3 regions of the Comamonas sp. UBA7840 genome follow, and region 3 is predicted to be linked to each of the others. Evidence: riboswitches for the same ligand, from Rfam matches in the RefSeq annotation. Region 3 holds a riboswitch; each other region holds the start of a gene.
The links. A riboswitch is a leader RNA that binds a small molecule or an ion and turns the genes downstream of it on or off. The one in region 3 is predicted to bind cobalamin.
Positions count from the first base shown of each region.

Region 1 (2,192 bases), on a different contig from region 3:
TCGAGGTGTTCACCGTCACGGTGCTGCTGTATGCCGGCGACCACTGCGCGATCCAACTAGCGCCCACGCTTTGCATATCGCGCTTGTACTGCGCGTTATCTTTTTTCGTGCCGTTGTCGTAATCGCTGCGGCTGTCGGTCTTCATCCATTGCGCCTGAAGACGATGTGCCGCATTGATTTGCAAGCCCAGCTTGGCATTCAGGGCCGTGCGGCTGTAGCCATCCTTATCAGGATCTGCTTTGGCAACGGTTTTGGAGTTAAAGCCTTCGCTCCCTTCGCGCAGTGCGGACACGCTGTAATCCCACACCCCAGTGGCACCACTCACACCTGCCTCAGTGCGGTAAGTGCCATGGGTGCCATAGCCAACGCCGACAAACGGCTGAACGCCCGCTTCTCCTTGCTTGGTGAATAACAAAATCACGCCCGCCATCGAGTCAGAGCCGTAAACGGCAGCCGCCGGGCCCCGCAATATTTCGACACGATCAATCAGCGCCAGCGGTATGTTCTGCCAAGTCACCCCGCCACTGGTGGTTTGGCTGTCTAGACGTACCCCATCCAGATACACCGCCGTGTACTGCGTATTGGCACCCCGCACAAAGACGTTGGTGGTCGTAAAGGGGCCCCCAGTGGTAGTGATTTGGACGCCAGGCTGGCGTGAGAGCAGTTCAGCCACACTGTTCGATCCGCTGCGCTCAATCGCAGTGCGATCGACCACAGTCACATCGGCCAACACATCAGACAATCGCTGCTCCGCACGAGTGGCTGAAACCACCACCTCGTCCATAGAAGCAGCCACCGCCGGCGAACCAGGCACACCAAAAGCTGCAGCTGCCAATGCCACAGGACGCAAGGACAAGGCAGCACCGTGCAGGCGCTGCGCTACAAACAAAATCATTGGAAATTTTCGAGAAAACACCCGAGCCGACCTCCCCGCCGACCATGGGTAACACCGTACCCACATGCGTGGGCACACCGATGTTGGCCGGTATCCGGGCTGGCTCCTCAACACCATCGCCTTCCCAAATGCTTGTTCAAGGCACTCAGTGGCTTATGAGATGGTGTGTGCGTTACGTGCTAACGCCAAGAACTCACCGTTGCGGGGGCAGCGCAGGCTAGGAAGTGCTGAAGGCCAGCATCTCCACCCTGCTTCTCGTTGAACTGCAACCTGTGAACCAAGTTGCGGGCACCAACATATAGGCGCTGATTCTAATCACCCAAAACACATCTCAAACAGTAGTGCCCCTCAAGCCGCGAATACTCTACTGACTTCTAAGCTGAGTCATTGACAGCTTGAAACAAGCTTTTGTGGCCATAACCCGTGATCTGCCATAAATTTGCAATTCTCTCTGAGGGGGGCGCCCTACAATTGCGAGCATCCATGACGACGACATCCATTCTTGACCCCGTTGCTGAGCGCGTAGAGCTGCTGCTAACCAAGTACGAGGCTTTGGTGCAGACCAACCGCCTGCTCACCGAAGAAATTGAAGCTGTGCGCAAAGAGCGTGACTCCTTGCAATCTCGCCTCAAAGCAGCGCGTGCGCGCGTGGATGACTTGATCGAACGATTACCAGCCAACCGGGAGGCGTCTTGAGCCAGCTAGACACGCAAATCCTGCACCAACACTACGTGCTCTCCTGCCCAGATGGGCGAGAAGCACAGCTGTTAGAAGCTGTTGAGCGCGTGGATCAGCAATTTCAGCAGATGCTCGACACCACCAAGCTGCGCTCTAGAGAGCGTGTGGGTGTTTTGCTGGCTGTGAATTTGGCTTTTGAAAATTTGGAGCTTCGCCAACAACTCCAAGCCTTGCAGCAGCAGTTAACGCAACTGCAAGGCACCACGGATACAGCCCAAGCGGATGCTCAAGCAGAGCGCCTGCAAAACCTTGAAGCCCAACTGGCTCAGGAGCATGCAGCCGCCCGCCAGCTCACCCTGCGCCTGGATGAAGCGCTAGCTCTGCACGAAAAACCCACCACACCAACCAGCACAGAAGCTGCCTTGCAAGACCTTGCTGCCCCACCCGAGGCAAAAGAAGTCGCCGAGAGCTTGGTCACCAATTTAGACAACGCGAGTGAAGTGGACTTGCCTTTCGCAGTCCCTGAAAACCAGTAAAATCAGAACCGTCTGCAATCCGCCGGGCTTTATATTGCCTTGAACCAATGCTCATTGAGCACGGGCTTGATACATTGCCTAGC
Region 1 is NZ_DLTI01000008.1:35,270-37,461, reverse strand. Features, by position in the region: gene B3R00_RS01730 (TonB-dependent receptor domain-containing protein) at 1-895, opposite strand, end outside; cobalamin riboswitch at 964-1,206, opposite strand; gene B3R00_RS01725 (DUF904 domain-containing protein) at 1,379-1,591, shown strand; gene B3R00_RS01720 (cell division protein ZapA) at 1,588-2,109, shown strand.
Region 1: it holds a riboswitch for cobalamin, as region 3 does, so the genes downstream of both, B3R00_RS01730 (TonB-dependent receptor domain-containing protein) here and B3R00_RS10550 (TonB-dependent receptor) in region 3, are expected to answer to the same signal.

Region 2 (2,192 bases), on a different contig from region 3:
ATTCCAAATCGGGCAGGTGCCACCGGTTTTGGAAAAGTGAAAACGCGTCGCGGACTGGCGCCCAGCGGGTATTGCCGCAGCTGCAACTGGCCGAAGAACGCTTGACCCAGTTTGCACATGGCGAATGTGGCACGCTGCGCATTGGCATGGAGTTTGACCCGAGCTACCAATGGCTGCTCAAGGTGAAGAAGCCTTAGTTGCAACGATCGCCAGATGGGGATGTGAACATGCGCCAGAAATTTCAGTTTGGCGGCATCGGCGCCTTGCTGGATTTTGAAATTGTTTTGCTGCCCCCCGATCCGGTGTTCAAACCGGGGCTGCAGTGTGAAAAAGTGTTTGACTATGAATAAGTTTTGGTAGCAGCCAGCGACCACCAGCTGGACTTCAAGCCCTATATCACTCCACAACATCCAAACAAAGAAACAACCTGTGACGATTGAGCGCCAGGGCATCTAGAAGCAGTTTTTATTGCCTGCAGGCATCACGCCCAAAAAGCACAAAACCATTGAAACCACTGACATCACGAGGCAAGCTGGTGGTCAGCGGACGCGGGGGAACTTCCCTGCATCGGTGGCTGGTGCAAGAGTATTCGGAGAATTTACCGATTACCCCTATAAAGATAGGCCCCAAAGGCAGCGCCAAGCAAATTTATATGGGCTCCCGAAACAACGAAAGTGACTCGGGAGCCCTGCACTCTTTCATGGTGCAAGCCCGTGAATTCAAATAAAAAAGTTCACCTCTGCCTAAAATGTGCGGCACCAATAGCTCCACCCATACCACTTTGGCGCGCTTTGCGCACGCCTCTTCCGGCTGACTCACCAGGCGATTTACCCCGGCGATTCGGCTTAGAATTGAACGCGTTGGTGCACCAATCTGAGCTCCTCAGACACGGTGTTAAACGGGAATCAGGAGGCGCTTCGTTCTGCGCCCTAACCTGAACTGCCCCCGCAACAGTAAGTGCGGTGCGCTGCAAGTTTGGCTTGCACGCAAAGTGACACGGACAGCCACTGAGGTTTGTTCTTCGGGAAGGAGTGTCACCCCTACCCACAGTCTGGATACCGGCCAACACGCAACGCTTGCAGCCCTAGCTGCCGCGTTTTCTTTATCTGTACAGGCGGGGTCGCCTGGGTGGCAGTACATCTTCTGCACGCATATGCTTTGGCGCAGCCTTTTGCTGCGCAATGCGCCGTCATGCGTGCTGACTTGCATCTGAGCCCTGCACCGCGCCCGTTTTGGTAGTTCCTGTAGGCTTCATGATCAAAATTTTCTCCAAACCCAATTGCGTTCAATGCTCCATGACCATGCGTACTCTGGACCGCCAAGGCACCGAGTACGAAGTCATCGACGTGACGCAAGACACCGCTGCAGCCACCCTGATTCAGTCCTGGGGCTACCGCCAAGTGCCCGTGGTGCAAGTTGGAGAAGAGCACTGGAGTGGCTTCCGCCCTGACCGCCTTTCCGCGCTGACCACCGCCTGAGATGGCGCGCTGGGTCTTCTACTCCTCCAAAACTGGCAATACCGAACGACTGCTGCGCAATGCCGGGCTGGCCGGTGCGCGCATTCCGCTCCTGGTGGAAGACGACATGCCCGTCATCACCAGCCCCTTCATCTTGGTCACACCGTCTTTTGGTGATGCCGCAGGCAAAGGCGCCGTACCCAAGGCGGTGATCCGTTTTTTGAACGCGCCGGAGCGTCGCCAGTGGTTGCGCGCCGTGGTGGCCTGCGGTGATCGCAACTTCGGCACTGCCTTTGCGCAAGCCGGTGACGTGATTGCGCACAAATGCCAAGTGCCTTTGCTGCACCGCGTGGAGATGGCTGGCACCAGCACAGATTGGCAGCGCCTGCAGCACATCGACCAACACTTTCTCATTAACCCTATTCCCAACGTCTTGGACGCTGCGTTATGACCCCCATGACCCCTACTTCGACCAAGCTGGACTTTCACGCGCTGAATGCCATGCTGAATTTGCCGGATGACAAAGGCCAAATTCAGTTTGATGCGGATCGCATGGCAGCACGCCAATATTTTCTGCAGCACGTCAACCAAAACACCGTGTTCTTCCACTCGCTGGAAGAAAAGCTGGACTACCTGCGCTCCGAAGACTATTACGAAGGCGAGGTGCTGGATGCCTACACCCCCGCCTTTGTGGAGGCTATCTTCAAGGCCGCCTATGCCAAGAAGTTTCGCTTT
Region 2 is NZ_DLTI01000041.1:131,465-133,656, forward strand. Features, by position in the region: partial or broken gene B3R00_RS15300 (short-chain fatty acyl-CoA regulator family protein) at 1-60, opposite strand, end outside; gene B3R00_RS15305 (hypothetical protein) at 72-197, shown strand; gene B3R00_RS15310 (hypothetical protein) at 228-350, shown strand; cobalamin riboswitch at 845-1,081, shown strand; gene nrdH (glutaredoxin-like protein NrdH) at 1,254-1,478, shown strand; gene nrdI (class Ib ribonucleoside-diphosphate reductase assembly flavoprotein NrdI) at 1,480-1,908, shown strand; gene nrdE (class 1b ribonucleoside-diphosphate reductase subunit alpha) at 1,914-2,192, shown strand, end outside.
Region 2: it holds a riboswitch for cobalamin, as region 3 does, so the genes downstream of both, nrdH (glutaredoxin-like protein NrdH) here and B3R00_RS10550 (TonB-dependent receptor) in region 3, are expected to answer to the same signal.

Region 3 (2,192 bases):
GCTGACGCAGAGCCTGCTTTCGATTGCACGCTTTTTTCCTTAGAACCCAATGACCGTGCCTGGCTGCACGCGCGCATTGCACAGCGCTACGACGCCATGCTGCAAGCAGGTTTTATCGACGAGGTGAAAGCCCTGCGCGCCCGCGGCGACCTGAACCCTGACCTGCCCAGCATGCGCTGTGTGGGCTACCGCCAAGTCTGGGAAGAGCTGGACTGGCAAGCGCGCAAAGGCACGCCCGACATCAATACGCACCTGGTGCGCGAAAAAGGCATTGCTGCTACGCGCCAACTGGCCAAGCGCCAAATCACCTGGCTGCGCAGCATGCCCCAGCGCCACCCGATTGCGTGTGACGACCCTCTGGCCACCATGAACGTGGTGCAAGCGGCCTTGGCCTGTATCCCACAGCGCGCGTAACGCAGACGCCCGGCCAAACCCCTGCACCCCAACCAAGCAAACCGAGGGCACCCAGGTTTGCAGAGCGTGCAAGGTATGCCCCCACCGACTACATACACATACACATGCGTATGCCAAGGCACGCGCCTGGATACGCCTGCTTACGCCACAGCCCGGGTGTTTCCGTTAGTCTTGACCCCAAAGGGCAAGCTATGAAACACCTTCACTTTCTTGGGATCGCCATCGCACTCACGCTGGGTGGCTGCGCGCACCGCGATTACTACCCCGCTTCTGATACGACCGCCAACACCCCCAGCGGCATCACGGTCTACGGGGAAGTCGATGCCAGCGTGGTGCATACGCGCTGAGTTTTTTCGCAACACCCATTCAGGCGACTAAGCTATCATCTCGCCGCTGCTCCATACAGGAGCAGTTTTTTCGTTATGGTGCCCAGCGCTTTTTCTAGCCTTGGGTTAAACGGGAAACAGGTGCGCCCTGTCCTTCGGAACTGGCAAAACCTGTGCTGCCCCCGCAACGGTAAGTGCGACTAACTGCATCATGCAACCACTGGAACATCTGTTCTGGGAAGGGGATGCAGCTGTTACCCAACAACGCACAAGCCCGGAGACCGGCCAGAACGTATTCAGGCGGATTTGCTGCGGGGTGGCGGCGACGAGCGCTTTGCAGCACTTTGAATTTGAAATAGCCCCCATTTGCACAGCGAATTCATATGCAAACACCGTATTTGCGGGGACGCAAAACGGTTTGATGGACTCATTTCATGCCATTCCAGCTCTCTCCATGCACACTTGCCATGTGTACGCTTTTGTCTGCGGCCACCTTCAGCACCCAGGCACAAGACAAACTCAATGCGCCAGTTCTCGTGTCTGCAACACGCATTGACATGCAAGATCAAGACGCGCCTTACGCCTCTGAGATTCATACCCGCCAAGACATTAATCGCTCGGGAGCCACTTCGCTCTACGACTATCTGGCGCAGCAAACTTCATTGCAAATATTGCCCAGTTACGGCAATCGCTATACCCCACAAATCAGTATGCGCGGCTATGGCAACGACGGCAACCAGAACGTTGTGCTCACAGTCAACGGCCGCCGACTCAACAATGTAGACATGATGCCCCAGCTCATTGGCTCCATTTCATTGAGTGATATTGAGCGCATTGAAATCACCAAAGGCAGCGGCTCTGTGCTGTTTGGCGATGGCGCAACTGCAGGCACTATTCAGATCTATACCCAACCCCGCGACGGTGCTTCGCTGGAGACTTACGCAGGCAATTACGGCCAGCGCGGAGCGATTGCGTCTGTGGGCGTGGTGCGTGAAAAATTTGACCTATCTGCAACGCTGGACCACGGCAAGACCAATGGTTTGAGCGACCAAGACCCGTCAGGCCATACCGACAGCTCGGAGGCCAATACATGGCGCCTTGCCGCAGGCGTCCAACCCCTGAATGGGCTGCGCCTGGACGTGGAAGCAGGCGCATCCAATATTGATACCCGCTACCCCGGCTCCCTGACGCAGACCCAATTCGATGCCAACCCCGGCATGAATAAAGGCAGCAAGTACACGCACCAGAAATTAGAGACTGAGCACTGGAGCGTGGGGGCTGACTACCAAATCAACCAACAGTGGAAAGCCACGGCGCGCCGCCACAATGAACAGAAGTCTTCGGTCTATCGCCCTGCAACGTCAGGTACCGACTACGACTACATCTCCAACGAACTGGCGCTGCAATACACGCACGATGCATTCATCGTCAATGCAGGCATGCAAGACTTTG
Region 3 is NZ_DLTI01000027.1:6,039-8,230, reverse strand. Features, by position in the region: gene miaA (tRNA (adenosine(37)-N6)-dimethylallyltransferase MiaA) at 1-414, shown strand, start outside; gene B3R00_RS10555 (hypothetical protein) at 606-761, shown strand; cobalamin riboswitch at 821-1,044, shown strand; gene B3R00_RS10550 (TonB-dependent receptor) at 1,298-2,192, shown strand, end outside.